Regions from separate parts of the Proteus faecis genome, predicted to be linked through region 3. Evidence: predicted binding sites of a transcription regulator. Region 3 holds the regulator's gene; each other region holds the start of a gene.
What was found. The regulator CRP, encoded in region 3, controls carbon source genes, mostly activating them, when cyclic AMP is high. The targets are predictions, from matches to a motif close to ATGTGANNNNNNTCACAT.
Positions count from the first base shown of each region.

Region 1 (10,194 bases), on a different contig from region 3:
ATATTTCTTTTTCAATTAGAGTCATTATTTTTATATTTTCAGTTCAAAATTTGTTCTCTACTCAAAAATAAATACATATCTTCTACTGAGTTAACTCTCTGATCTAAAATGATTAACTTAACAATAAAAGAATAACTTCTTTTTAAGCGCTCCAATTTAAATGTTAAAAACATGATTGGATAAAAAAGCAATAATAAAGAATCCGGCTTATGCTCTCTTTTCACAGAAAGCACAATGCAATAACAAGTTAAAACAATCTTAGTAACTCATAGATCAAAAGAAACAAGAGCAGTAGCTAAGTATTGCTTTGGTATAAAGGAATGAGCTCAATATAAGGAGGAGGAAAGCATACACGTGTAGGAATACACAGTCATGATAAGACGGTCAGCAAAGTAATAAGGCAGCAGACACAGAGAGAGAAAAATTAAGGTTTAAAAGTATAACTAGATTTCATCATACAGTTATTAAAAACTAAATGGCTTTTATCGATTATCTTAGAGAAACGTGAGGAAAATAAAGAAGAAGGTATAAAAAGAAGTGGTGGGCGGTATTGGGCTCGAACCAACGACCTCCTCCTTGTAAGGGAGATGCTCTACCAACTGAGCTAACCGCCCGCTGAACTATTAAATGGTGGGTCGTGGGCGATTCGAACGCCCGACCAATTGATTAAAAGTCAACTGCTCTACCGACTGAGCTAACGACCCATTTAATAATTTTTGCGTAAATCTGTAAGTGATTTTGTGAATGGTGGGTCGTGGGCGATTCGAACGCCCGACCAATTGATTAAAAGTCAACTGCTCTACCGACTGAGCTAACGACCCGTCACAATGTTCACTACTTTATGTTGTATTTTTAGGAATGGTGGGTCGTGGGCGATTCGAACGCCCGACCAATTGATTAAAAGTCAACTGCTCTACCGACTGAGCTAACGACCCATACCTAACTGTGTGATATTGCGCGAAATAACCGGATGAAGTGGTGGGCGGTATTGGGCTCGAACCAACGACCTCCTCCTTGTAAGGGAGATGCTCTACCAACTGAGCTAACCGCCCACTTCATAATGACTAAATTCTCACTACCACGCTTTAGTGTAATTGGTGGGCGGTATTGGGCTCGAACCAACGACCTCCTCCTTGTAAGGGAGATGCTCTACCAACTGAGCTAACCGCCCAATCACACTAAATCATACAACTTATCACGACGAAAATAATGGTGGGCGGTATTGGGCTCGAACCAACGACCTCCTCCTTGTAAGGGAGATGCTCTACCAACTGAGCTAACCGCCCGTCGTGATGGGGTGCATTATAGGGATACTGCGCTATGAGTCAACGATTTTTATCAGTTTTTTATTGTGAAAATGATCGTTCGTTTTATTTTTAGTCAAGATGCTTTTTTTAGCACCATAAGTGACACAGCAATTAACCAAAATAATCCTACGGATACTCTTCGTCAAACAAAAAATCATCAATTTGAAAATTTTATCTCTGTTAAAGGCTTAATGCCATTGAGGAATTAACATCCAGTGATAAAATAAGATAACCATTTCGTTTTTTTGATAATCACGATTACTTATCTATTAAGTAAGACGTACAAAGGCAATCCCAATGAGTAAAATAAAAACCCGTTTTGCACCAAGTCCTACTGGCTATCTACATGTTGGTGGTGCGCGTACCGCACTTTATTCCTGGTTATATAGCCGTCACAATAAGGGCGAATTTGTACTGCGTATAGAAGATACCGACTTAGAACGTTCTACACAGCCAGCCATCGATGCAATCATGGACGGTATGAATTGGTTAAATCTGAATTGGGATGAAGGTCCTTATTATCAGACTAAACGTTTCGATCGCTATAACCAAGTGATTGATCAAATGTTATCTGCGGGTACTGCATACCGTTGTTATTGCTCTAAAGAGCGCTTAGAACAACTCCGCGAAGATCAAATGGCAAAAGGTGAAAAACCGCGTTACGATGGTTGTTGCCGTGGTGGTAACCATAATCACACTGCTGATGAGCCTCATGTTGTGCGTTTCTTAAACCCACAAGAAGGTTCTGTTATTTTTGATGACAAAATTCGTGGCCCAATTGAATTTAGTAACCATGAGCTTGATGATCTGATTATTCGTCGTACTGATGGTTCTCCAACTTATAACTTCTGTGTTGTTATTGATGACTGGGACATGGAAATCACTCACGTTATTCGTGGTGAAGATCATATCAACAACACTCCTCGCCAAATCAATATTCTCAAAGCATTAGGTGCGCCTGTACCTGAATATGCTCACGTATCAATGATTTTAGGTGATGATGGTAAAAAATTATCTAAACGTTATAACGCTGTCAGCGTAATGCAATATCGTGATGAAGGATATTTACCAGAAGCACTATTAAACTACTTAGTGCGTTTAGGTTGGTCTCATGGCGACCAAGAGATCTTTACTATTGATGAAATGATTGAACACTTTACTTTAGAAGCTATCAGTAAATCAGCAAGCGCATTTAATACTGATAAACTACTCTGGTTAAACCATCACTACATCAATACACTGCCAGCAGAGAAAGTCGCAGTTCATTTAGATTGGCATATCAAACAACAAAATATCGATACTAGTAATGGTCCATCATTAGTTGAGTTGATCAAATTATTAGGTGAACGTTGCAAAACATTAAAAGAGATGGCTGAAAGTTGCCATTACTTCTATGTTGATTTCGAAACCTTTGAAGAAACAGCAGCGAAAAAACATTTACGCCCAGTTGCTCGTCAACCATTAGAAGTTGTTCGCGATAAATTATCAGCAATTACAGACTGGACAGCTGAAAATATTCACCAAGCTATTCAAGATACTGCTGATGAATTAGAAGTAGGTATGGGTAAAGTAGGTATGCCATTACGTGTTGCTGTAACTGGTGCAGGCCAATCTCCAGGATTAGATGTTACCGTTCACGCGATTGGAAAAACTCGTAGCGTTGCACGTATTAATAAAGCATTAGACTTTATTACTGAAAGAGAAAACCAAGCTTAATTTACTCGTTAATCTTGCTTATCAAGAAAGATACATCCCTAAAATAAGGAATGTATCTTTTTTTTGTACTCTTTTTCAGCAATCAATAAATAATGTGAGATTAACTGATTGACAGTATTGTGCTTGTTGCCTATTATCAAGCCCGTTCCAGTATGTTGGGGCTATAGCTCAGTTGGGAGAGCGCTTGCATGGCATGCAAGAGGTCAGCGGTTCGATCCCGCTTAGCTCCACCAATATACTTCTAGAACAATCCAATATGTGGGGTTATAGCTCAGTTGGGAGAGCGCTTGCATGGCATGCAAGAGGTCAACGGTTCGATCCCGTTTAGCTCCACCAGAATTTTAAGATCCTGAAGAGAAATCTTCGGGATTTTTTATTTTCTCACTTTATTTATTTCTATTGTGCAGTGTAACCACCATCAATGGCATAAAATGCCCCTGTTGAGAAACTGCTCTCATCTGAAAGTAAAAAAGCAACCGTTTTAGCAACTTCTTCTCTGGTTGCCATCCTTTTCATTGGATGTGTATTCGCCATCCATTCACGTACTTCATCTGGTAACAACTGCATCCTTGGTGTATCAACATACCCAGGCCCAATGGCATTGATCCTAATTCCTTTGTCTGCGAACTCAAGCGCAGCTGAACGAGTGATCCCTAACACGGCGTGTTTAGCCGCTGTATATGCTGAAATACCCGCAATTCCCACAATACCATTAGATGAAGAAAGGTTCACAATACTTCCGCCACCACTTTTTAATATTGCCGGTATGCCATATTTCAACCCATAAAATACGCCATTGATATCTGTATCAATTACTGATTTCCAATCTTCAATCTCATAATCCACGATAGATGTATTGTGAGGCCCCGTGATCCCTGCATTATTAACCAAGCCATGTAATGCTCCCGCTTGAGCAATAATAGTTTCAATCATTTCTTCAACTTGAGAAAAAGAAGTCATATCAGCCTGTAAAGCAATGACTTTCTTGCCTGTTATATCAATTGACTGTGCTGTTTTTGTTATTTCCTCTAAATGCCGACCTGTAATAAAAACCGTTGCACCACGTTGAAATAGTAATTGTGCAATACCTTCACCTACACCTGTACTTGCACCTGTAACTAAAATCACTTTATTTTTAAAGTAGTCCATCATTTCGACTTTACCTCTTAACAATGGCATCGCATTTTATCAGATGCCCCAAAAGTAGTTAACTAAAGTTAACTATATAATCATTCTATTTGATTAACTTTGGTTAATCAATATAAAGTTTATTCGCAGTGAATGACCTGATAATATTAACTTTAGTTAATATTATTCATGAGGTGGCGTAGCTATGGAAAAGTGTGAATTAGAAAATGCATTGTCATTATTACAATGTACATTAGTCGCGCAGCGAACTCGTTATACCCCAGAGCAAGTCACGTGGAGTCAATATGATATTTTAGAATTATTACGCTTACGAGGTGATTTAACCCCTTCTCAATTGAGTGATTCTTTAGCTATTTCAAGGCAAAATTTGTCGAAATTTATGCGGGGATTAAAATCCTTAGGATTTATTGCACAAAATCGTTCTGAAAAAGATAAGCGTGAATTTATTACCCATTTAACTGATGAGGGTCGCGCTTTTTTAGCAAGAGCAGCATTAGGTCGAAAACAAAATGCAGAAAAAATAAGTGAATGTTTAACACTCGGAGAACAAACATTATTTATTGAATTAAGTCAGAAAATTATTAATGCATTAACACCTGAAAAATCAGGTATAGATAATAATTAACATTACCGCTTTAATGGCTTTAATAACCCTTCTAAACCTTCAATCTTAATTGCTAAGGTCATCTCCATTAGTTGACCAAGCTTACCTTCAGGAAACTCGCCTTTCTTTGCAAACCACAATAAATACTCTTCCGGTAAATCAACCAGCATACGCCCTTTGTACTTGCCAAATGGCATTTGTGTGTTTGCTATATCGATAAGGTGCTGTTTCTCTAACATGTTCTCTACCACATTGTCATCGAAGGAATGGAGTTAATTATAGGGTAATTTAATGATAAAAAAAGCAGTACCAAAAGGTACTGCTTAATTTTCTATTACTTGCTTAACAAGTGATGCAGTTTACATTGTTATTTTATTCACATGCTACCTATCTATTTTATCTTTCGAGATTAAACAAACAGACCTGCGATAGCTGCGGATAAAAAGCTTACTAATGTAGAACCAAACAGTAATTTTAAACCGAAACGAGAAACAACGTTTCCTTGTACTTCGTTTAAACCTTTAATCGCACCTGCAACAATCCCGATTGAAGAGAAGTTAGCAAATGAAACTAAGAATACAGATAAGATACCAACAGAACGTGGTGAAATTTCAGCCGCAATATCTTGTAAGCTACCCATTGCAACAAATTCGTTAGACACCAGTTTAGTTGCCATAACACTACCAACACGTAATGCATCTTGCTCTGGAACACCAATAACCCATGCTAATGGATAGAAAACATAGCCTAAGCAATCTTGGAAACTAATACCAAAAATCATACTGAAAATCGCATTTACTGCAGCGATTAATGCAATAAAACCAATCAGCATTGCAGCAACGATTAATGCAACTTTGAAACCAGCTAAGATGTATTCACCTAACATTTCAAAGAAGCTTTGGCCTTCATGCAGATTCCCCATTTGGATGTCTTCTTCATTTTCAACAGAGTATGGGTTAATCACAGAAAGGACGATAAAAGTACTGAACATATTCAGTACTAGAGCAGCAACGACATATTTTGGCTCTAACATTGTCATGTATGCACCAACAATCGACATTGATACTGTCGACATTGCTGTTGCCGCCATTGTGTACATACGACGCTGAGACATTTTGCCTAATACATCTTTATAGGCAATAAAGTTCTCTGATTGACCGAGAACCAGTGAGCTCACTGCGTTGAATGATTCCAGTTTCCCCATACCGTTCACTTTAGAAAGCACTGTACCGATAATACGGATCACGAAAGGTAATACTTTGATATGTTGGAGAATACCAATTAATGCAGAAATAAAGATAATTGGACATAAAACATTCAGGAAGAAGAATGCTAAGCCACCTTTCATCATGCCACCGAATACAAACTCAGTACCTTGTGCGGCATAACCTAATAAGTGATCAAATAATCCAGCGAATCCACGAACAAAACCTTCACCAACATCAGAGTTGAGGAAGAACCATGCTAATGCGATTTCAATAACTAATAACTGCACAATATAACGCAGACGGATCCCTTTGCGGTTGTTACTCGCAACGAATGCTAATGCGCCAATAACGGCGAGTGCTAAAACGAAGTGAATGATAGAAGACATGCATGCTCCAAAAATAAAAATAAATCTTGTAGAGCATTTTATGTAACGCGTAACATTAGGATGTGATTTTTGTCACAATACCATGAAACCACATACACACTAATTGTTAAATAAGATAGGTTGATCACACTTTTAAAGTTACTTAAGGAACATTAAATGTAAATTTAGCTTAAGTGAAAAATGCTACTAGGACGGTTTCCCAGTAGCATTTATTAAATAATAGAATGATTATTTCGATTGTTCAAGTAATCGTATCATCTCATCTTCATCGATAACAGTTATCCCTAATTCATTAGCTTTCACTAACTTAGAGCCAGCTGCTTCACCCGCAATCACCATATCAGTTTTTTTAGAAACACTTCCACTCACTTTTGCACCTAACGCGACTAATCTATCTTTTGCTTCATCACGGGTTAACTGTGAAAGTGAGCCAGTTAACACGACGGTTTTACCTACAAAAGGATTTTCACCCACTTCATGAGTCACAATAATAGGTGCTTGCCAAGTAATACCAGCATCATTGATCAATTGATCAATAACCGTTCGATTGTGTTCCTCTTGGAAGAAATTAACGACATGTTTAGCCACGACATCCCCCACATCGGGGACTAATTTTAGCGCTTCAACATCCGCATTTCGTAATGCATCAAGAGTTGAGAAATGTGTTGTCAATCCACTTGCAGTTGCTTCACCAACTTCACGAATACCAAGAGCATAAATAAAACGCGCAAATGTCGTCGATTTAGCCTTGTCTAAAGCAGTGATCAATTTTTTAGCTGATTTTTCACCCATTCGCTCTAAACCCGATAGGATTTTTTCATCTAAACGAAACAGATCCGCTGGCGTTTTGACATATTCTTTCTCAACCAGTTGGTCGATAATTTTATCGCCCATTCCATCCACATCCATAGCTCGACGTGAAACAAAATGTTTAAGCGCTTCTTTACGTTGCGCTCCACAAATTAAGCCACCTGTACAGCGAGCAACTGCCTCACCTTCAATACGCTCAACATCAGAATCACAAATCGGACAATGTGTCGGAAAGACAATTTCTTGAGCATCATTAGGGCGCTTTTCTTCAATCACACTAACAACCTGAGGAATAACATCACCTGCTCGGCGAATAACTACCGTATCACCAATGCGTATCCCTAAGCGTTCAATTTCATCAGCATTGTGTAATGTTGCATTACTCACGACAACACCTGCAACTTGAACAGGTTCTAAACGTGCAACAGGTGTAATAGCACCAGTGCGCCCTACTTGGAATTCAACATCTTTAATGATTGTCATTTGCTCTTGAGCTTGGAATTTATAAGCAATGGCCCAACGTGGCGCTCTTGATACAAAACCGAGCTCTTCTTGCAGTGCAATATCATCAACTTTGATAACAACACCATCAATATCAAAACCTAAATTAGGGCGAACCTCTTCTACGTGGTGATAAAAATCAAGTACTGCCTTGCTACCTGTGCAAAGTTTTACAGCGTCACTAACGGGCAATCCCCATTTTTTAAATTGTTGTAGACGCGCATAGTGGCTTGTTGGTAATTCTCCACCTTCGAGTACCCCAACACCATAACAGAAAAAGGTTAATGGACGTTTTGCTGTAATTCGGGGATCGAGCTGTCTTAATGATCCAGCAGCAGCATTACGAGGGTTAGCAAAAACTTTTCCACCTGTGCGACGAGCTTCCTCATTTAAATATTCAAACCCTTTTTCATTCATAAAGACTTCGCCACGAATTTCAATACGAGCAGGAATATTTTCGCCATATAAGCGTAGTGGAATGGCTTTTATCGTTCTCACATTCTCAGTGATATTTTCCCCTGTTGTACCATCACCACGCGTTGCAGCTTGCACTAATATTCCATTTTCATAAAGTAAACTGACTGCCAATCCATCTAATTTTAATTCACAGCAGAAAGTGATCTCTTCACTATTTTTCAAACGCTCACGTAAGCGCTTATCAAAAGCCAGATAGCTCGTTTCATCAAAAGCATTATCTAAGGAGAGCATCGGAATTTCATGTCTCACTTGCTCAAATGCCGTTAGAGGTAAGGCACCAACTCGCTGTGTAGGCGAATCAGAGGTAATTAATTCGGGATATTCAGCTTCTAATGCTTTTAGCTCATTCATTAAGCGATCGTATTCAGCATCAGGTATTTCAGGAGCATCCATGACATGATAGAGATATTCATGGTGACGTAGAGTAACGCGAAGTTTATCAATTTTTTGTTGAGTGTTTTTATTCATGATTATCACCAAAGAAGAAAAACCCCCGCAAGCGGGGGTATTTTTACAGATATATACTCTAAATAATTCGAAGTGCAGCTAGGCGACAAGTAAATGAATCGCTAGGAGCATACATCAGTATGTGACTAGTGCGAATGAACGTAGTCAACAACGCTGCAACTTGAAGTATGACGAGTATAAAGCTATTGATTTAGATCCAACGTCCTGCGAATTCTAGATTTATAAAGCTCAATTTTTTGTGGCGTTAAGAGTTTACGTTCATCATCCAGCACAACACCACCTACATCAGATGCGATACGTTGAGCTGTAAGTAACATCAATTTAAAGTTTTGGTTAGCATCACCATAAGATGGCACCATCATAAACATTGATACACCAGGTGTCGTCAATTCCGCCATTGTATCAATGTTAAATGTTCCCGGTTTCACCATATTCGCTAAACTAAACAACACAGGCCCATTAGCTGTTGGATTAAGATGACGATGGAAAATATTCATTTCACCAAACTGGAATCCAGCTTGAATGATACTTTGCATTAACACTTCACCATCCAGCATTTGACCATGATGTGCACTTACGTTTAGAACAATAACCAGCTCTTTCTCTGCTTCTGATGCTTGCGGAGCTGATTCTACTATTGACTCTTCAGCAGGAGCATGATGCGAAACCTCAGGTTCAACAGGAGTCACATGAGCCGCTGTCTCTGAAATTGAAGGCTCAAAGCCTGCGGATGGGTTTTCTGTATTAACGTGTGATTTTATTTCACTCGCAACATCAACCGCAGGAGCTTGTTTGGGCTCATCTCTAACAATAGGTGCAGGCTCTTTTTCAATAACATCAAAAACACCAAGAGTGGGCTCTTGCTGTAATGAAGTATCGTGAGAGTTCCCTTTTGTTTGGGTTTCAGACATTAATGGATCACTATCTACCACTGAAATCTCAGGTTCATGTAGAGGCGCCGATTTTATCGGTGGCTCACTCTCCCGCTTTTCAGTAGAGGATAAAGTTGATGTTTGATGACTAACCTCAGCGTATTGTGGTTCGTCATCGTTCTCATCTGACTGATAATTCTGTTTCTGACGTTTTACTGGGCGATTACGGAAAAGCTTAGAACGCTCTTTTCGACCAATCCATAAGCCGTGTAATAACAAAGCTATGATTAAAATCGCACCAACAACGATTAATATCAGACGCAAATTTTGCTGCATCATTTCTATCTCTGTTGTCTTGAGGTTTAATAGCCACGTTGGCAAATATTACTTTTTACTAAGAGTATTTGCCAATGCTCATAAGTGCAAGCCAATACTTAATTTTCTTGTCACAAAGATACACACATCAATCTCTTATGCACATTTTTTAGACAATTCATGACTAGTAAGGCTGATTATCTCCCTATATGATACTAGCTTGCCCTCATTGGAGAGAATAGGAAGTATGACAAATTTGACAGAAACGAATAAAAATTTAAATGGATTTCATTATTTTGCTCTTGGTTGGCGTTTAATTACACGCAAAGGGCTGAAACGTTTTGTTATCTTACCCCTACTAGCCAATATTATTATTCTCGG
Region 1 is NZ_JASVWV010000015.1:48,266-58,459, forward strand. Features, by position in the region: tRNA gene QSH13_RS15825 (tRNA-Val) at 539-614, opposite strand; tRNA gene QSH13_RS15830 (tRNA-Lys) at 629-704, opposite strand; tRNA gene QSH13_RS15835 (tRNA-Lys) at 746-821, opposite strand; tRNA gene QSH13_RS15840 (tRNA-Lys) at 860-935, opposite strand; tRNA gene QSH13_RS15845 (tRNA-Val) at 977-1,052, opposite strand; tRNA gene QSH13_RS15850 (tRNA-Val) at 1,096-1,171, opposite strand; tRNA gene QSH13_RS15855 (tRNA-Val) at 1,211-1,286, opposite strand; gene gltX (glutamate--tRNA ligase) at 1,605-3,023, shown strand; tRNA gene QSH13_RS15865 (tRNA-Ala) at 3,181-3,256, shown strand; tRNA gene QSH13_RS15870 (tRNA-Ala) at 3,284-3,359, shown strand; gene QSH13_RS15875 (SDR family NAD(P)-dependent oxidoreductase) at 3,420-4,172, opposite strand; gene QSH13_RS15880 (MarR family winged helix-turn-helix transcriptional regulator) at 4,357-4,797, shown strand; gene QSH13_RS15885 (DUF3820 family protein) at 4,800-5,015, opposite strand; gene QSH13_RS15890 (NupC/NupG family nucleoside CNT transporter) at 5,186-6,370, opposite strand; gene ligA (NAD-dependent DNA ligase LigA) at 6,599-8,626, opposite strand; gene zipA (cell division protein ZipA) at 8,809-9,837, opposite strand; gene cysZ (sulfate transporter CysZ) at 10,061-10,194, shown strand, end outside.
Region 1: a site for CRP is predicted at 6,431-6,448, ahead of QSH13_RS15890 (NupC/NupG family nucleoside CNT transporter). Genes of this name have one in related genera too.

Region 2 (10,194 bases), on a different contig from region 3:
CGGATGCACAGGAACAACGACATCGTTTTGAACGTGACAATCGTCAGCGAGTAGCAATGGGATTACCAGAGCAACCTATTGATGAGCGCTTTTTAGCTGCTCTTGAAGCCGGATTACCGGAGTGTTCAGGTGTGGCTTTAGGGGTTGATCGCCTTATTATGCTGGCTCTGGGGGTAGAACGCCTTAGTGATGTTATTGCATTCCCCGTTTACAGAGCATAAATACAATATCGATAATGCTAAAAAGAGAGCCTTGGCTCTCTTTTATTTTTTAGATTTTCGATTTTGTCTTCGTTTTTCCTCTGCTTCAAGGGCTTTTTCTTGAAACTTCGCAAACTTATCCCCTGTTACGTCTTTCATATAGCGATAGTTAATAAACCAAAACGTAATACACGAAAATAAAATAACCCACCAAATTAAGAGTAGCTTTAATGAAGAATTAACACCCAGCATTAAATGAAAACTAATTAAGACCATTAAGCTGACAAATATCGAACTAAATAATCCTCCTGCAATTTGTGACATATATTTTTTTAAAGGAGTGATACTGATTAATGGCAAAATAATAGCCATAGAGAACAGTACGCCAAATGTGGCAAACATAATAATCGAGATAGGTTCATTAAAGCTTAGAAACCAATCCGTTATACCAAAAAAAGAAAAGGGAATTTCTATCATAAAGTGGCCTCCTTACTAGGATAGAAAAGAGGGATATCTTTAAAATTAAAAATAAGCTTAAACAATACATTAGGAAAAATGTGTATTTCAGTATTATAGAGTGTGACAGATTGATTAAAAAATTCACGTCTATCTGCAATACACTCTTCTAATTCTTTCGCTTGTGTCTGTAATAGGCGTAAATTTTTCCCACTGATAAGCTCAGGGTATTTTTCAGCAATAATTAGTGATGTTTTTAATTGTGGGAATAGCTGATTAGCTAGTTTAATTTTTTCATCCAATGCCATAGCTTGTAAATAGCTATTTCTATTTTCAGTAAGCTGGTTAAATAATGCTTTTTCGTGTTCCATTGCTTTTTGTGTTATTGCTGTCAGCATTGGGAGCAGATCAACTTGTTTTTTTAATAAAACATCAATATTTGCAAAGGCTTTATAGCAATTATTTTTTAGCATCACCATATTGTTATAAATCATCACTAATTGGCGTATTAAAAAATAAACCAAGGCGAGAATAAAAATGATGAAAATAAGCCATTCCATATAATCAATTACCAAGATGAAGAGGTGTTATTAAAATAAAGTGTTAGGATGCCGTCTTGATATTCCATCGGTATTGCTAGAATGGAAAAGATAACAAAAAGGGCAATGATAACGATGATAGTCGCGTTACGACGAAAAGGACGCGCTTTGTTCCAACGAACAACATAGTCTTGTGGTGATAAACCTAATAGATAGTGAGGAGCACTGTGTGTGATCACTATTTTATCATTGATAGGTTCTGCACTACCTATTAGTAAATAAGTAGCATCAGCCTCTAAGATATACTCCTTAAAACGTTTATTGTTATATTCCAGATCTTGATGAGGATTGATACCAAGATGAACTAAAGGTTTATCAGCCGCAAGAATTTGAATTGATCCGCTATCATCTGTCATCGTGAAATTATTGATCTTTTTTTCACAGAGTGTTTGATGATAGCTTTTTTTGCCTTCTTTATTTGTGGATACGTTATATTCATAATAGATGTAGCCATAACACTCTTTTTTACCTAGGCGACTTATTAGTTTTTCACCCGCAGTTATCTTGCCTTCAATTTCAACAAGTCCAATGGCTAAAGAGCGGATTTTCGATGTTGCTAGAATTTTTTGAAAGCGTAAAAAACGTTTTTCAGGTGTTCTTTTGGCGATTTGGTAAACAAACATTAAAACGAAACTTAAAAAGAACAATCTTTGATCAATAAACAAACTGAAGCTTAAACTTAATAATAAGAGGCTAATAAATATGGTGTTGATAAGTGCCGAAAATTTAGAGGTTCCTTCATTTTGTAATTGGTGGTAATTTTTTATCGCTTTTTCACCAATATTAGCAATATGGTTTGAAATACCATATGCAAATAGCAAAATAACAGCGAATGCAATACAGGAGATCAGATTAACAACAGAGTTTTCGCCACTAGGATAAACGTTAGTTTCTTGTGAGAAAAAAAGGTAATTCCCTGCGGCAAATGCGATCCCTAAAAAGGGAATAATACTCAAGTTGTTTTTCTTTTTCTTCGAGCGTTTACTACGTAAAAAATAGATTAATACGCCCACAGCACAGCCGATAAAAAAATAAATTAACACTGCAATTTATCCTTAATGCGGTTATTTAACTTACTTAAAATGAATCCCTTCAAACTTCATCTCTTCTTTTGGTATTTCTAGTAATTGCATACGTTCAAAGCGAAAAAGGCCGGCAATTAAGCTATCAGGAAACATCTCTATTGCGGTGTTGTAGTGAGTCGTTGCATCATTAAATCCTTCACGACGTTGAGCAATTTTATTTTCTACATCGCTAACTCCGGTTTGAAGTAGTGCTAATTGTTCACCTGAAATTAATGTTGGATAATTTTCAGCGAGTGCAATCATACCCCGTAAAGCGGTATTCATTTCATTTGATGCACTGATTTTTTCATTAATATTTTGTGCTTTAAAATAGCGTTGTCTTGCGTCACTTAATGCAATAAATACACTTTTTTCGTGTTCCATTGCTTTTTCAGCTATTGCCATTAATTGAGGAATTTGGTCAGCTCTTTGTTTTAAAATAACGTCAATATTCGCAAACTGATTACTTACTTGATTGCGTGCCGCAATGAGTCGATTGTAAGTTGAAATTCCCCAACCAATAAATAGAACGATAAGAACAAGTAAAATAATAGCCATTATTGTCATTGTGATCCCTTCCTCTAAATATTTAATAAATAATGATAGTTAAATCAAAAAGTGATTATGATTTTTTAATAAAATTATGAGAACAAGTTAGAGAAAGATGAAGAAATATACAATCAGAATGGACGCAAAGATCCTACCCTTTTAAAAAAGGGTAGGATACTCGTTATACTTCAAGCTGTATTTTGAATTATTTAGCTTGTTTTTGTAGGAACTTAACGCCTAAATCAGGGAAGTCCGTAAAGACACCTTCTGCACCAGCTTGGTTATAAATAATATCGTATAGCTGATCACCATCTTTTGCGTATTTAGGCAGTTTATCAATACGAACAGTAAATGGATGAATGGTGAGTTTGTTGGCGTGGGCATCAGCCGCCATACCCGTTAATGTGACTTTTTCTGGTGTTGAGTTCTCTTCAACTAACATGTGGTAGTCAGGACCAATTCCATCTGCATAAGTTGCAATTTCTTTCATTGCTCCTGGCTTGAACATCCACTCATAGCTGTAATTTGTCCATGTACCATCAGGCTGTTTTTCATAGGTTTCATTCCAGTCAGTGTATGCAATTAACTGAACAAGTTTTAGATCCATGCCCATTTTTGGCATCAACTCTGTTTTGATGCGTTTTAGGTCGTTAGCATCGAATGATTGCAGATAAACATTGTCGGTTTTTTTTGTATAACCGTACTGTTTAAGGACTTCCAATACTTTGGTGGTAATGTCTTTGCCTTCTTGTTCATGGAACCAAGGCGCTTTAATTTCAGGGTAAATACCAATATCTTGGCCTGTAGATTTGTTTAGACCTTGGATAAATTCAATTTCTTCTTGGAAAGTATGTATACGAAAATCTGATTTACCCATAGGGAAACGATTTGGGTAACTTTGGACTTTTTTACCGTCAACAATGTCGAAGCCTTCAGTAAATTTCAGACCTTTAATTTCCTCAAGCGTAAAGTCGATGGCGTAATAACGACCATCTTTTCTTGCTCTATTAGGATAACGGTCAGCCACATCTGTTACACGATCAAGATAGTGGTCATGTAAAACAACTAATTCGTTGTCTTTGGTCATCACTAAGTCTTGCTCAAGATAATCTGCGCCTTGGGCATAAGCTAATGCTTTGGCTGGTAGCGTATGTTCAGGCAAATAACCACTTGCACCACGGTGAGCGATAACGACCTTATCACTTGCCGTTTGTGCGATTGCACTTAAAGATAGAGTTAAAAGAACGCCTGCAACTAACGGTTTTATTCTAAAAGATGTACTCATAAAGCAGCTCCATTTTAATTCTACGTACAATAAAGTTATGTACAGTTGGCAATAAAAAAAGCCACATCAAAATAGTTGATGTGGCTTGGTTTTTAGAGATGAGATTTAACTAATTTCATAAATAATCAGTTAGCGATTATTCGTACTTCTGAAGCATTTCACGTTTGTGTTTGGTTTCTGTAACCATCACGATAAGTAATAATACAACAGACAGTGCACTACCGCCGATCATGACCATAAAGCCACCATCCCAGCCGAAGTAGTCAACGGTGTAACCTACGATAGCACTTGCCGCAACAGAACCACCTAAGTAGCCGAATAGACCAGTAAAGCCTGCTGCTGTACCTGCTGCTTTTTTCGGTGCAAGCTCAAGCGCATGCAGACCAATCAACATAACAGGACCGTAGATTAAGAAACCGATGATTAACATACACGCCATATCAACATTCGGGTTACCCGCTGGGTTCATCCAGAATACGATAGTTGCGATAGTAACTAAGGTCATAAAGAACACACCTGTTGCACCACGGTTACCTTTGAACACTTTATCCGACATCCAACCACACAGCAGTGTGCCCGGAATACCTGCGTATTCGTATAAGAAGTAAGCCCATGATGATTTATCCATTGCGAAGTGTTTTACTTCACGCAGATATGTTGGTGACCAGTCCAGTACGCCGTAACGCAATAAGTAAACAAACACGTTTGCGATTGCAATCATCCACAGAAGTTTGTTAGGGAACACATACTTCATAAAGATTTCTTTTGCAGTCAGTTCTTGCTCGTCTGTTTCTTTATAATCAGGTGGGTAGTCATTTTTGTACTCTTCAATCGAAGGAAGACCACAAGATTGAGGAGTATCGCGCATTAATGCGAATGCAATCATTGCAACTAAAATTGCTGCAAATGCTGGCATATATAACGCTGCTTTCCAGTCGTTAAACCATGCCATACCTAATAAGAATAGTAATGGAGGTAAGCCACCACCAACGTTATGCGCACAGTTCCAGATAGAAACGATACCGCCACGTTCTTTCTGTGACCACCAGTGCACCATAGTACGTCCACAAGGAGGCCAACCCATACCTTGGAACCAACCACAAAGGAACAACAGAACGAACATAATCATAATGCTCGAAGTTGCCCATGGTACAAAGCCCATAATTAGCATCACTGCGGATGCTAAAATAAGACCTGCAGGTAAGAAATAACGAGGGTTTGCACGGTCAGAGAATGAACCCATGATAAACTTAGAGAAGCCGTAAGCAATCGAGATCCCTGATAAAGCAAAACCTAGGTCACCTTTAGAAAAACCTTCTTCTACAAGATAAGGCATTGCTAACGCAAAGTTTTTTCTTACTAAATAATAAGCAGCGTAACCGAAGAAAATTCCCATAAAGATCTGCCAACGCAGACGACGATAGACGGGATCTATCTGCTCTTTTGGCAAACGCGCTTTATGTGGCGCAGGTCTAAACAGACTTAACATATTAGCCTCCGATGGCTTTTATTTTAATATGTTGATATTAAATAATGACAAAACGAACAACGAAGTTATCAAAAAATTTTCTTTAACGAACTTAATAGTAAACTTATACAATCAAATTTACTGTGAGGTATTACTCAGTTGTCGAATAATTTTTCAAGATGTGCAATTTTGAGTGATATGTTAACTTTATCAAATACTTTTTGTTAAATAATTTGTGATTAGTATCACATATGTGGTTTTAATTTTTCACTCGTGAGCGTTTCTCTTTCGTTTTTGCTCATTATCAAACATTAACCACATTTTTTGTGTATCTTATACACTATAATTAACGCTAAAGAATAAATAAGCGTTTGCTGAATGTAATGTGAGAGGGCATCTCTATGATGAGCGGTTCACCAGTGACAGAAACTGATGTCATTATTATTGGCGGGGGAGCAACCGGTGCAGGCATGGCAAGAGACTGTGCACGCCGTGGATTACGTTGCGTCCTGCTAGAAAGACATGATATTGCAACCGGTGCAACCGGTCGAAATCATGGATTGTTACACAGTGGTGCGCGTTATGCAGTAACAGACCCAGAGTCAGCGCGTGAGTGTATTGAAGAAAACATGATTTTGAAACGGGTCGCTCGTCACTGTGTTGAAAAAACGGATGGCCTTTTTATTACCCTTCCTGAAGATTCTTTAGAGTTTCAACAGACCTTTATTCAATCTTGCCAAGCTGCAGGTATTGATGCTCAAGCGATTTCACCTGAAGAAGCTATTCGCTTAGAGCCATCTGTTAACCCGAATTTAATCGGTGCAGTTAAAGTACCTGATGGTACTGTCGATCCTTTCCGTTTAACTGCAGCAAATATGTTAGATGCCCGTGAACATGGTGCACAAGTCCTGACTTATCATGAAGTTGTTGGGCTTATTCGTGAAGGTGACCGTGTTAAAGGTGTGAAAGTTTACGATCATCAAGCGAAAAAACTGTATGAAATTCGTGCGCAAATAGTGGCAAATGCTGGTGGAATTTGGGGGCAAAAAATTGCGGAATATGGCGAGTTAAAAGTGCGTATGTTCCCAGCCAAAGGCGCATTATTGATTTTGGGTCATCGTATTAACAATATGGTGATCAATCGCTGTCGTAAGCCTGCTGATGCCGATATTTTAGTTCCTGGCGATACCATTTCATTGATTGGTACAACATCAACACGCGTACCTTACGATGAAATTGACAATATGTATGTCACTCCTGAAGAAGTCGATATTCTTATTCGTGAAGGTTCAATGTTGGCGCCAAAACTGGCTCAAACTCGAATTTTGCGTGCTTATGCAGGTGTGCGTCCTTTAGTTGCAAGTGATGATGATCCATCCGGTCGTAATGTGAGCCGTGGTATTGTTTTACTCGACCATGCTCAACGTGATGGATTAGAAGGTTTCATTACAATTACTGGCGGTAAATTAATGACTTACCGTTTAATGGCTGAATGGGCAACAGATAAAATCTGCGAAAAATTAAATGTCTCTGCTAAATGTACAACAGCAGAGGAAGCCTTACCGGGCTCCCGTCAATCTGCAGAGCAAGCATTACGTAGTGTTGTTTCATTACCCGCACCAATTCGAGGCTCTGCGGTTTATCGCCACGGTGATTTAGCCAATAAATTATTGAGCAATGAGCGTAGCGATAAGAGTTTAGTCTGTGAATGTGAAGCCGTTACTGCGGGGGAAGTTCGCTATGCTGTTAACTCTTTAACTGTCAATAACTTACTTGATTTACGTCGTCGTACTCGGGTAGGAATGGGAACATGTCAAGGTGAGCTTTGTGCGTGTCGTGCCGCAGGTTTATTAAACCGTTTACAAGTCACTACTCCTCACGAGTCAGAGCAGCAGCTTGCTCATTTCTTAAATGAGCGTTGGAAAGGTATTCGACCAATTGCTTGGGGTAATGCATTACGTGAGAGTGAATTCACCAGCTGGGTTTACCAAGGTTTATGTGGTTTAGATGCTGATATGATTGATAAAGCAACTTCAGCGGAGGCAGATAATGAAATTTGACGTCATCATTATAGGTAGCGGACTTGCCGGTTTAACCGCAGGTATTCGTCTTGCTGAAGCGGGTAAGTCTTGCGCAATTATCAGTAATGGCCAAAGTGCACTACATTTTTCATCAGGTTCACTAGATCTATTAACTCACCTTCCTGATGGTTCGTTAGTGACTCAACCTAAAAAAGCGTTGGCAACATTGGCTGAGCTTGCCCCGAAACATCCTTATAGTCGTATGGGACAATCGCAAGTTTCAATTTTAATTGAACAGGCTGAAGCATTATTATCAAGTACAGAATATCTTGAATATCAAGGTAATGGTGATGAAAACCATTATCGTATTACCCCTGTTGGGCGCTCACGTATGAGTTGGATGAGTCCAAAACGTGTACCAACTCATGGTATTGATCAAGCGTTGCCATGGAAAAAGTTAGCTGTTGTTGGAATTGAAGGCTTTTTAGATTTTCAGCCACAATTTGCAAGCAATACGCTGAATGAGCAAGGTGTTGAGTCTATTCCTTATCATATTCACTTACCGCTATTAGATAGATTACGTGATAATCCAAGTGAATTTAGGGCAGTCAATATTGCGCGCTATTTAGATAAGCCTGAAAACACTAAAGCGTTAGCGGAAGAGTTGAAAAAGCATATCGATGATAGTGTTGAAGCGATTATTTTACCTGCATGTATTGGGCTGGATGCTGAAGAACCCGTGACGCTACTTCAACAGCTGGTAGGTAAACCTATCTGTTTATTACCGACATTGCCACCATCACTATTAGGCATTCGTTTACATCAAGCATTAAAACTGCGTTTCCAAAAAGCGGGCGGTTTAATTATGCCAGGTGATCGTGCAGAACAAGTTGATTTAATTGGTAATAAAGTTACAGGTATTCATACTCGAAACCATACTGATATTCCTATTCGTAGTGAGCACGTTGTATTGGCAACGGGCAGTTTCTTCAATAATGGATTAATTGCAGAGTTTGATCGTGTCTATGAACCTTTGATGGAACTTGATTTGCTAGAGACATTACCACGCAATGAGTGGACACAAGTGAATGTCTTTGCAAAACAGCCTTATATGCGATTTGGTGTGGATACAGATAGTCAATTAAGACCGATGAAATATGGTGAAGTCTTAGAGAATGTTTACGCTGTAGGTGCTGTATTAGGTGGGTTTGACCCTCTTAATGAAGGTTGTGGCGCAGGTGTTTCAATGATCAGCGCACTTTATGCAGCGCAACAAATTTTACAGCACAATAAATCAGAACAGACCACATCTGCGGTTGTGGAGGCAGCACAATGAGTTTACATGATAACAGCTTTGAAGCGTGCATTAAGTGTACTGTTTGTACTACTTATTGCCCAGTTGCAAAAGTAAATCCACTTTATCCAGGTCCTAAACAAGCCGGCCCAGATGGTGAGCGTTTACGTTTAAAAGATCCAATGCTTTATGATGAAGCATTGAAATATTGCACTAACTGTAAGCGTTGTGAAGTTGCTTGTCCGTCAGATGTGAAGATTGGTGACATCATTTCGCGTGCAAAATTGAAGTACAATACAAAAACGCCAAAACTTCGTGATGCTATTTTAAGTCATACGGATTTAATGGGAACATTATCAACGCCAATGGCGCCGATAGTAAATACGATCACAGGATTAAAACCAGTACGTAAGATCCTAGATAAAACACTTAAAATAGACCATCGTCGCGAATTACCAAAATACTCTTTTGGTACATTTAGAACCTGGATGAAAAAGCAAGTTGAAGAGCAAGCGCGTTTTAAAGATCAAGTTGCTTTCTTCCATGGTTGTTATGCTAACTATAACCACCCACAATTAGGGAAAGATTTAGTTAAAGTATTTAACAAAATGGAGATTGGTGTTCAGCTATTAAAACGCGAAAAATGCTGTGGTGTTGCATTAATTGCGAATGGTTTTGTTAAGCAAGCTAAAAAACAAGCGGCTGTCAACCTTGAATCACTAACAGAAAAAATTGTTGAAAACAATATTCCTGTTGTTGCAACATCATCAACTTGTACTTTCACTATTCGTGATGAGTATGAACATATTCTTGATGTTGATACATCAAAAGTACGTGAAAATATTGAATTAGCGACACGTTATATTTATCGCTTATTAGAAGAAGGGCGTGAATTACCACTGAAACACACCCCACTAAAAGTGGTGTATCACACACCTTGTCATATGGAAAAAATGGGATGGACAGCCTATTCCATTGATTTAATTAAACGTATCCCTGGTGTTGAGGTGATTGTTTTAGATTCTCAATGCTGTGGTATTGCTGGAACTTACGGTTTTAAATCTGAAAACTACGATGTTGCTCAAGGCATTGGCGCGGGCTTATTCCGCCAAATTGAAGAGAGTGGCTGTGATTTGGTAATAACGGATTGTGAAACTTGTAAATGGCAAATTGAGATGTCAACAACGAAAAAATGTGAACACCCCATTAGTTTATTGGCAAGAGCATTATAAGTATTGCCTATTAGATAATAAAAAAG
Region 2 is NZ_JASVWV010000011.1:112,285-122,478, reverse strand. Features, by position in the region: gene epmA (elongation factor P--(R)-beta-lysine ligase) at 1-221, shown strand, start outside; gene QSH13_RS14310 (hypothetical protein) at 264-677, opposite strand; gene QSH13_RS14305 (LemA family protein) at 674-1,216, opposite strand; gene QSH13_RS14300 (hypothetical protein) at 1,225-2,298, opposite strand; gene QSH13_RS14295 (LemA family protein) at 2,329-2,886, opposite strand; gene glpQ (glycerophosphodiester phosphodiesterase) at 3,074-4,153, opposite strand; gene glpT (glycerol-3-phosphate transporter) at 4,290-5,642, opposite strand; gene glpA (anaerobic glycerol-3-phosphate dehydrogenase subunit A) at 6,023-7,681, shown strand; gene glpB (glycerol-3-phosphate dehydrogenase subunit GlpB) at 7,671-8,978, shown strand; gene glpC (anaerobic glycerol-3-phosphate dehydrogenase subunit GlpC) at 8,975-10,168, shown strand.
Region 2: a site for CRP is predicted at 5,855-5,872, ahead of glpT (glycerol-3-phosphate transporter). Genes of this name have one in related genera too.

Region 3 (10,194 bases):
CCTCATTGGCATAAATAATATTGCCATCAAGATCTGTCGTCGACATCAGTGTTGCGTTTTCAGATACCGGGTATTCTCGCTGTGTCACCGGTTGATTGTTACGCATTAGTTACTCTCCTCGATATTGAAATCAAAACATCTCAACAAAAAAAGACTGCCTAAATAACTATCGTTTCGGCCGTTAAGAGAATAACTTTAGTAATAAGTGTAAATACCTATGTTTAAATATTAGTTTTTTGAATCAGTTCAAATTTTTTAATTATCCAGGCTATTAATTAATGCCTGTGAACTCAATACTAATGTCTTCGCACACTCATCGCGTTTCTTTAATAACGCCATGAAAATAAGGTCAGTGATCGTGTTTTGTGCTGTACGTGAAGAGATTGAAGCGCTTCGCCACTCCCCCTCATCCGCAATTGTTTCTAATATATAATCAGAAATTTGGCCCAATGGTGAATGTTTTTCTCCTGTAATAGCAATGATTTTAGCTCCCTGTTTTTTAGCCACAGAGGCCGCAACCAACATGTCTTTTCTTTTACCGCTATAAGAAATTACAATCTGTAAATCCTTTGGACTTAACATCTGAGCAACAGATATTTGTACATGATGATCTGTTTCAATCAGCGTTGTTATTCCTATTTTTTGCAATTTATAACTTAGATCTCTTGCAACTAATCCTGAACCACCAATACCAATAATTTGAACACGTTGTGCTTCATCAATAAGCTGAACGACTTTTTCAAAATGAAGATAATTAATTTGACGAGTCGTATCACAAATTGAATTACTTTTCTCTTGAGCGAGTTTCTGAGCAATAACAACTAAACTATCATCGGCATCTATTTGGTTATGTAATATATTAGAGTTTGTTCCTGGATTCGCATTTTTCCTGCCAAGATCTTCACTGATTGCAAGTTTCAAAGAAGGAAAACCTTTAAACCCTATTTTTTGGCTAAATTTAACAATTGCCGATTGACTCACCCCCATAATTTGAGCAAGTTGTTGTGAGGAAAGAGTCACTGTTTTTTCCGGATTGTCTAAAATATAGTCTGCTATTTTGCGCTGATTTGTAGCCATACCTGGCTTTATCCAGGCAATTTTTGTTAATGTTGGCATAATGACAATATCCACTTCGAGTTCTATATAGTTATATCTGGAATAGTTCTTGGTACAGCGTTTACTACCTAAAAAAATTAAATTTTTAGAATAAAATCAATTAAAAATAGAAAATGAACAATAATAAAGTATAGGGGAAATTACCTTATTATTGGAATACTTATTTTTATAATTGTTTTATAATTATCTTTTCAATCCAATCTATGTTTATCGCCCCGAGATTTTTATAATACTTAATTTATTTTTCTCTCTTTTTTTAATAATAATTTATTCTTTTAGGTCAATAGGACGATATAGGCTTATTCTATTTACATTTAATTATTTATTATTTTCAAATATTTTCATTAAGTTAACAACCTTTCAAAAACATAAACGTAATATAATTTATTTTAAAAAGAAAACCATCAAAAAAGAATAAATAATTCTCTATAAAATAGTTATTTTTACATTTAAATTATGTAAATAATAAAAAAATAAAAAATCAAGTAGCTAAATAATAGGATTAGCATCGCGACTAAAAATTTAGTCATCTGTTTATATAAAGTCGTATTTTAACACGAATAATTGTGTCAGTGGGCGATCGTAGCTCTCTCTTTTTATAGCGGAATACTCTTTTTTTGATACATACCAAAAGATATCATTTCAACTAATCTTAAAAAAACATTATTTACAGCAAAAAAGTTTTATTAATTATTGATTTTAAACTATTTTATTAATTTACTCTATCCAGATCAAAGGTACACAGAGCGCCGTTAATAATCCCATTAAGATATTGAAAATAAACCATGTACGTCTGCTTTGTAAAAATAGGCTAATCAATGTTCCGCCTAATATCCAAACAACACCCGCAACGAAATTAACAATAACCATAACAATACTAATAGTAATAATCGAACTAAAATAAGCATCGCCTGATAAACTGAAGCTTCCTACAGCACCTAATCCCATCATCCACGCTTTTGGATTTAGAAATTGCAATAATCCACCCTGAAACCAACTTACTGCCTGTAAGGCTTTTGCTGGAATATCTAAACGCTGATAAGATGATGCCGCGGTTTTCCAAGCAAGCCAAAGCAAATACGCACTCCCAACTATTTTCAATCCGATATGCAGAGCAGGATAAATTATCAATAAAGTGGCAACACCAAATGCAGAGCTCAATAAAACGCATTGCATACCTAACATAATGCCAGCCATTAGTTTTAACGAGCCTTTAAAGCCTACATTTGCCCCTGATGAGGTAAGCAGTAAGTTGTTTGGTCCGGGTGTTATCGCAGCAATAAACAGGAAAATAGTTAAGGAAGAAATAAGGCTAATTGTCATGATAAAGACTCAAAAATGTGACAGGCGTTTTATTTTCACCGAAAATAGCAGTATGTTATTTAGCAAACAAGTGTTAATTCATTTTGATAGACGGAAAATATGTCTCAATACTTTAATCCAATGCGTTGGGCTAAAAATCCACACTTACAGACGCTCTTACCAAGAATTGTACGTAGAACGCCACAATTGACGCCACACTGGCAACGACTCAATCTTCCAGACAACGATTTTGTTGATTTAGCGTGGAGTGAAGATCCGACAACGGCACTCAATAAACCGCGCTTAGTCATCTTTCATGGCTTAGAAGGTGGATTTAGTAGCCCTTATGCTCACGGCATGTTAACCGCAGCAAAAGAGAGAGGCTGGCTAGGTGTTGTGATGCACTTTAGAGGATGTAGTGGTGAACCCAATAGACAAAACCGTATTTATCACTCAGGTGAAACGGAAGATGCTCGCTACTTCTTAAATTGGTTGAAAAAGGAATTGGGTGAGCAACCTACAGCTGCGGTTGGCTATTCTCTTGGTGGAAATATGCTTGCCTATTATCTAGCGGAAAGTGGTGAAAATGCGGTTGTAGATGCGGCCGTTATTGTCTCTGCACCATTAATGCTAGAACCATGCTCAACAAAAATTGAACATGGCTTTTCTCGTTTTTATCAATGGTATCTGTTAAAAGAACTCAAAAATAACGCAACACGAAAACTTATTCGTTATCCAGAGTCCTTACCGATCAGCTTATTGACGATAAAATCCATCAAAAAACTACGCCAATTTGATGATCTTATTACCTCTAAAATTCATGGCTTTAAAGATGCGTTAGATTATTATCGCCAATGCAGTGCATTACCTTTATTAAACAAAATAAAGAAAGCCACGCTTATCATTCATGCTAAAGATGATCCATTTATGTCTGCAGATGTGATCCCTGATGTCAGAACACTCCCCAATAATATTGAATATCAACTTACAGAATTTGGTGGGCATGTGGGATTTGTTGGTGGAAAACTATCAAAACCAGTGATGTGGCTTGAAAGCCGAATACCTGACTGGTTATCCGCTTATTTGGAGAAAACCCAATGATAATTCCTTGGAATGAGCTTTCCACAGAGACACTTGATAATCTTATTGAAAGTTTTGTTTTACGAGAAGGCACTGATTATGGTATCCAAGAGAAAACGCTTGAACAAAAAGTCGCCGATGTAAAAAAACAACTTAAATCTGGTGAGGCCGTGTTGGTTTGGTCTGAACTTCATGAGAGCGTTAATATTATGCCTGCATCGCAGTTTCGCTCTGATTAATTATTCAAAGCAAGCGATGCATCGCCATCAATAAGGGCCAACCTTATTTAGCAAAAGGATAACCTATGTCAATCAAGCATCCTATCATCGCAGTGACTGGCTCAAGTGGTGCAGGAACTACCACAACAAGCCAAGCTTTTCGTAAAATATTCCAACAACTCAATGCAAATGCCGCATTGATTGATGGCGATAGTTTCCATCGCTATACCCGTCCCGAAATGGATATGGCGATAAGAAAAGCCAGAGAACAAGGTAGACATATCAGTTATTTTGGCCCTGAAGCAAATGATTTTAGCTTACTGAGCAAAACATTAAGTCAATATAGTGATACTGGGCAAGGTCAATCTCGCAAATATCTACACTCTTATGATGAAGCAACACCTTACAATCAATTACCAGGAACATTTACCCCTTGGGAACCCTTAGCCGATAATACTGATGTTCTCTTTTATGAAGGATTACATGGTGGCGTTGTTACCAACGAGCATAATGTAGCTCAACATGTTGATTTATTGGTCGGTGTTGTTCCTATCGTAAACCTAGAGTGGATACAAAAGCTTATTCGAGACACCACAGAAAGAGGACACTCGCAAGAGGCAGTAAGAGACTCAGTTGTACGCTCAATGGATGATTATATTAGCTACATTATTCCTCAATTCTCACGCACTCACATTAATTTCCAGCGAGTCCCAACTGTTGATACTTCGAATCCTTTTTCTGCTAAAGCAATTCCCACTCTGGATGAAAGCTTTATTGTTATTCGTTTTCGAGGCTTAACCGATATTGATTTTCCCTATTTACTTGCAATGCTACATGGCTCATTTATGTCGACAATAAACACGATTGTTGTACCAGGAGGGAAATTAGGATTAGCGATGGAATTAATTATGGCGCCATTAGTCAAAAAATTATTAAATGGCGAAAAGATAAGTTAACCAAAATAAAAATTATCTCTATAAAAATAATATCCCATTAATTAAGGGATATTATTTTTCAAATTAAACTTTATTTTAAAATATCAAAATTAGTCAGCATTTTTTATTTCAAATGAATGCGTAATATTGGCTGCTTTTCCTAGCATTAAAGAAACAGAACAATATTTTTCTGCCGATAATTGAACCGCTCGTTCTACAATTTTATCCGTTAACTCTTTACCTGAAACAATAAAATGTAAATTGATATCAGTAAATAAACGAGGAGCTTCTTCACGTCGTTCTGATGTTAATTTTACTTCACAATCAGTCACTTGGTGACGACCTTTTCGTAAAATGCTTACAACATCAATAGCGCTACACCCACCCGCAGCAATTAAAACCATTTCCATTGGGCTTGGGGCTTTATCTCCTGAATTCCCATCCATCATAATTTGATGGCCAGATGAAGATTCACCGACAAAAGATAAATCTTCAACCCACTTAACTCTCGCTTCCATTTATTTTCCCCTAAAGATGACAGAAACTAAAAGAGTACATTCTCATAATTCAACTAGCAATTAGCAAATAGGTTTATTATGCTGACTGCGTAAAACGAGACTTAATGCACTAATTGTGTTAAAAACAATATCTGCTTGATGATAGTGGTTAAGATCAATGCATTATTTTCTCATTTATTATAATCTATTCCATATTAACTTACCGTGTTCTCAGGAAGTTAATAGGTAAAGATAGGATTTTTAAGCACGCTGTCTCAAAAGGGAACCTATCCGTTTTGAAAGGCTGCATTTAACGTACAGAGGATAACGCGAATGGTTCTCGGCAAGCCGCAAACAGACCCGACTCTTGAATGGTTTTTGTCACACTGCCATATTCACAAATATCCATCCAAGAGCACGCTGATCCACCAAGGTGAGAAAGCGGAAACACTTTATTATATTGTTAAAGGTTCCGTGGCTGTTCTTATTAAAGATGAAGAAGGAAAAGAGATGATCCTCTCCTACCTAAATCAGGGGGATTTCATCGGTGAACTTGGATTATTTGAAGAAGATCAAGAACGTAGTGCATGGGTTAGAGCAAAAACAGCCTGTGAAGTAGCAGAAATTTCCTATAAAAAATTCCGCCAATTAATTCAGGTTAACCCTGATATTCTGATGCGCCTTTCTGCTCAAATGGCGAACAGATTACAAACGACATCAGAAAAAGTAGGTAATCTTGCTTTCCTTGATGTAACAGGTCGTATTGCACAAACCTTATTAAACTTAGCAAAACAACCCGATGCAATGACGCATCCTGATGGCATGCAAATTAAAATTACACGTCAGGAAATTGGTCAAATCGTTGGTTGTTCACGCGAAACTGTAGGCCGTATTCTGAAAATGTTGGAAGATCAAAACTTGATCTCCGCACACGGTAAAACTATCGTTGTTTACGGGACTCGCTAAGTTTCCCTCTCGAACAAACAATAGCCCATAAAAGGGCTATTGATATACTTTTGTATAAGCCCCATCTTCGTTGATGGGGTTTTTCGTTGATACTACCCTTTTACAAATTCTGCAATAGCCGCTTTTAATGCCACCATTCCTTCTTGTAGCTCTTCTTGAGTAATAATTAACGATGGTGTAAAACGCATCACATCGGCTCCTGCGTTTAACATCATTAAACCATGTTTGGCTGCAAGACCGAGTAACTCTTTGGCTTTACCTTCATATTGCGGTGCCAATTGTGCACCAATCAATAAACCTTGTCCTCGAATTTGCGAAAAGACATTATACGTTTGATTGATTGCCACCAGTTCATCCACAATCCATTGATAACGCTTTTCTACACCTTCAAGTACTTCAGATGTATTAATTAAATCAAATGCAACATTACCCACTGCACAAGCTAATGGATTACCACCATAAGTTGTACCATGAGTCCCTACGCCCATGACAGAAGCTATCTCATCTGTTGTTAACATCGCACTGAGTGGAAAACCACTCCCTAGCGCTTTTGCAGTTGTAATAATATCGGGTGTCACATCATAGTTCATATAGGCGAAAAGCTTACCTGTACGCCCCATACCTGTTTGTACTTCATCAAGGACAAGCAGAGCTTGATGCTTATCGCACAACTCTCGTAGCCCTCTCATAAACTCAGGTGTTGCTGCTGTTACGCCACCTTCACCCTGAACTGGCTCTAAAACAATGGCACATGTGTGATCATCTATTACTGCTTTAACAGCCTCTAAATCATTAAAAGGAACATGTACGATATCAGCGGGCTTAGGGCCAAAACCATCGGCATATTTAGGTTGTCCACCAACAGATACTGTAAACAACGTTCTGCCATGAAATGCATGGTGAAAAGCAATAATTTTAGTTTTATAAGGACTATGGCGAGTGATGGCATAATGGCGAGCCAATTTAAATGCTGCTTCATTCGCTTCTGCGCCAGAATTGGCAAAAAAGACACGTTCTGCAAATGTGTTATCTATTAATTTTTGAGCTAAACGTAATGCAGGTTCATTAGTAAAAATATTACTAACATGCCAAAGTTTTTCACTTTGTTCTTTCAAGGCTTGATTTAGAGCCGGATGAGCATGCCCCAATGCTAAAACAGCAATACCACCAGCAAAATCAATATACGATTTTCCCTGCTGATCCCAAACACGACTCCCCACCCCTTTGACAGGAATAAATTCTGCGGGTGAATAAATTGGCAACATTACTTTATCGTAAGTTGCCCTGTTAATGCTTTGCTTTGTCATTACCCCACCTGATCGTTATTCACATTCAATATGAAAATATAATCACTAAATATGAATAAAAAATCAAATGTGGTTTTGTATAAAAAGACGTTATTTCACTATTTAAATTCTATCCATTTAATATTTAAGGAAATTATTTAATAGCTCATGCCCTTGTTCACTTAAAATACTTTCTGGGTGAAATTGAACCCCTTCAATTGGTAGAGTACGATGGCGAATTCCCATAATTTCATCAACATTTCCATCATGTTGGCTCCATGCCGTCACTTCAAAAGGTACAGGCAATGTTGTCGCATCAATCACTAAAGAGTGGTAACGCGTCACACTTAACGGTCGATTAAGCCCTTTAAAAACACCTTGTTGATTATGATGTATTAATGAATTTTTACCATGCATCACTTCTCGCGCTCTAACAACCGACGCACCAAAAGCTTGCCCTATTGCTTGATGTCCAAGACAAACACCAAGAATAGGAATTTCACCGGCAAACCGCTGTATAGCCTCAAGAGAGATCCCAGCTTCATCAGGAGTACAAGGTCCTGGCGAGATCACAAGATGTGCTGGCATCATCTTTTCTATCTCTTTAAGTCCGATCTCATCGTTACGCTTAACAACAACCTCAGCACCCAATTCACAGAAATACTGATAGAGGTTGTAAGTAAACGAATCGTAATTATCAATAAGTAACAGCATATTAGCCTATCCGACTGATTTTCTTATCATTATCTGTTTTATTACTATTTTAAAGCGAGTGTAGATTTGCCAAAATAGCTCGTTGTTTAACCGACTTGGGTACAACAAAGCCGATTATCATAGCACAGGTATAAAATATGAATAGTAAGCAAGAAAACCTGCTGGTTTATTGCGCAATAACAAGAATGACGATAATTGATGATGAATAGAGTGATTAATAGTGTAATGAATACTTATTGCAGGAGATCACACGAAAAAAAGAAGGATAAAAATATTTTTTTCGTACTAAAACCCCCGGAATGAAAACATTCATTCCGGTTTATATGCTTTCTATCTTATTAGAATAAGTAAATATCCTATCCTAATAATGCGTTTATTGTTTTACAACTTCCGCAGATAAAATAGTGACCGTTTTTACTGGCACATTTTGGTAAGGTCCAATATTCCGAGTCGGTGTTTGTGAAATTTTATCAACTACATCCATTCCTTTCACAACTTTACCAAAAACAGCATAGCCAAAATCACGTTGACCGTGATCTAAAAATGCATTATCAGCCACATTAATAAAGAACTGGCTGGTTGCGCTGTCTTTATCTGACGTGCGCGCCATGGCAATAGAACCTTTTACATTACGTAATCCATTGTCGGCTTCATTTTTAATTGGCGCTCTGGTTTGTTTTTGCTGTAAATCAGCAGTAAAACCACCACCTTGAACCATAAAACCAGGAATAACGCGATGAAAAGTAGTGCCGTTATAGTACCCATCTTCAACATACTGAATAAAATTTTTCGTTGTAATTGGCGCTTTTTTATTATCCAGTGATATTTCAATATTACCTTCAGAGGTGACTAATTTAACGAAGGTTTCTCCCGTTGCCATTGCAAAAGTCGCTGTTGTTAAAGTGCAAGCGGTAACGAAGGTGACAAGAAAACGTTTTAACATGCAGGGATCCTTTACTTTAATAGTCTACAACTTACTTAATATGCAGCGATTCTAATTCGCTGAGGTAAATAGTGCCAATCATTTACCTTTATTTACGCTCAATAAGTCTAATTACGTTATAACAGAGTAAATTTTAATTTTTAATCGCTGTTATAAGTCATTAAATTGCGCCAAAATAGAGCAAATAAATATTTTAGATATTCATTTTCATGCAAAATTGAAATGAGTATGCATGAAAAGCCGCATTATTTCAGAGAGGTTTATACCATAATGACCCAATTTAATTACCAAAAAGCACATTTCATCATCAGTGCACCTGATATCCGTCATTTACCGCCAGATTCAGGAATTGAAATTGCCTTTGCGGGTCGCTCTAATGCCGGTAAATCCAGTGCTTTAAATGCGTTAACCCAACAAAACGGATTAGCCAGAACCAGTAAAACCCCAGGCCGTACTCAATTAATCAACCTTTTTCAAATTGAAGAAGGTTTACGCTTAGTCGATTTACCAGGCTATGGATATGCCCAAGTTCCTGAGGAAATGAAGCGTAAATGGCAACGCTCTTTAGGTGAATACCTACAAAAAAGAGAGTGCTTAAAAGGTGTAGTTATTTTAATGGATATTCGTCATCCATTAAAAGATCTCGATATGCAAATGATTGACTGGGCTGTAGGCTCAGAGCTACCTACTCTCGTTTTACTGACTAAAGCAGATAAACTAGCATCAGGCGCGCGTAAAAAGCAGCTCATGAGCGTACGTGAAGAACTAGCAAATAAAGTAGGTGATATCCGCGTAGAATATTTTTCATCATTGAAAAAAATTGGCATTGATAAACTACGTAACACGCTTAATGAATGGTTTTCAGGCTCAGAAGAGCAACCTATAAATGATGATAACGCCTAATTATCTTCTTTTTCTCAACGATAGCGCTCTGATCTTCTTTTGATAAAAGGGAAATCATTTTTCCCTTTCACTTCTCGCACAAACCATATCAGTGAATTTTAGATAAAAAAATGCCCCAGTCGAAATAAAGTCGACTGGGGCAGCTAATATTCAGCTAAATCCGATTACGTGAAGTAAAAGGTCTGAAAGATAGAACATCTTACCTCTGTACCCTACGAGAGATAATGTACTCTA
Region 3 is NZ_JASVWV010000006.1:202,425-212,618, reverse strand. Features, by position in the region: gene QSH13_RS10405 (methyl-accepting chemotaxis protein) at 1-106, opposite strand, end outside; gene QSH13_RS10400 (SIS domain-containing protein) at 256-1,116, opposite strand; gene QSH13_RS10395 (LysE family translocator) at 1,834-2,439, opposite strand; gene QSH13_RS10390 (hydrolase) at 2,539-3,519, shown strand; gene QSH13_RS10385 (YheU family protein) at 3,516-3,737, shown strand; gene QSH13_RS10380 (phosphoribulokinase) at 3,803-4,672, shown strand; gene QSH13_RS10375 (OsmC family protein) at 4,762-5,169, opposite strand; gene crp (cAMP-activated global transcriptional regulator CRP) at 5,482-6,114, shown strand; gene argD (bifunctional acetylornithine/succinyldiaminopimelate transaminase) at 6,207-7,421, opposite strand; gene QSH13_RS10360 (aminodeoxychorismate synthase component II) at 7,539-8,114, opposite strand; gene ppiA (peptidylprolyl isomerase A) at 8,488-9,057, opposite strand; gene yihA (ribosome biogenesis GTP-binding protein YihA/YsxC) at 9,328-9,960, shown strand; gene spfP (small protein SpfP) at 10,111-10,158, opposite strand.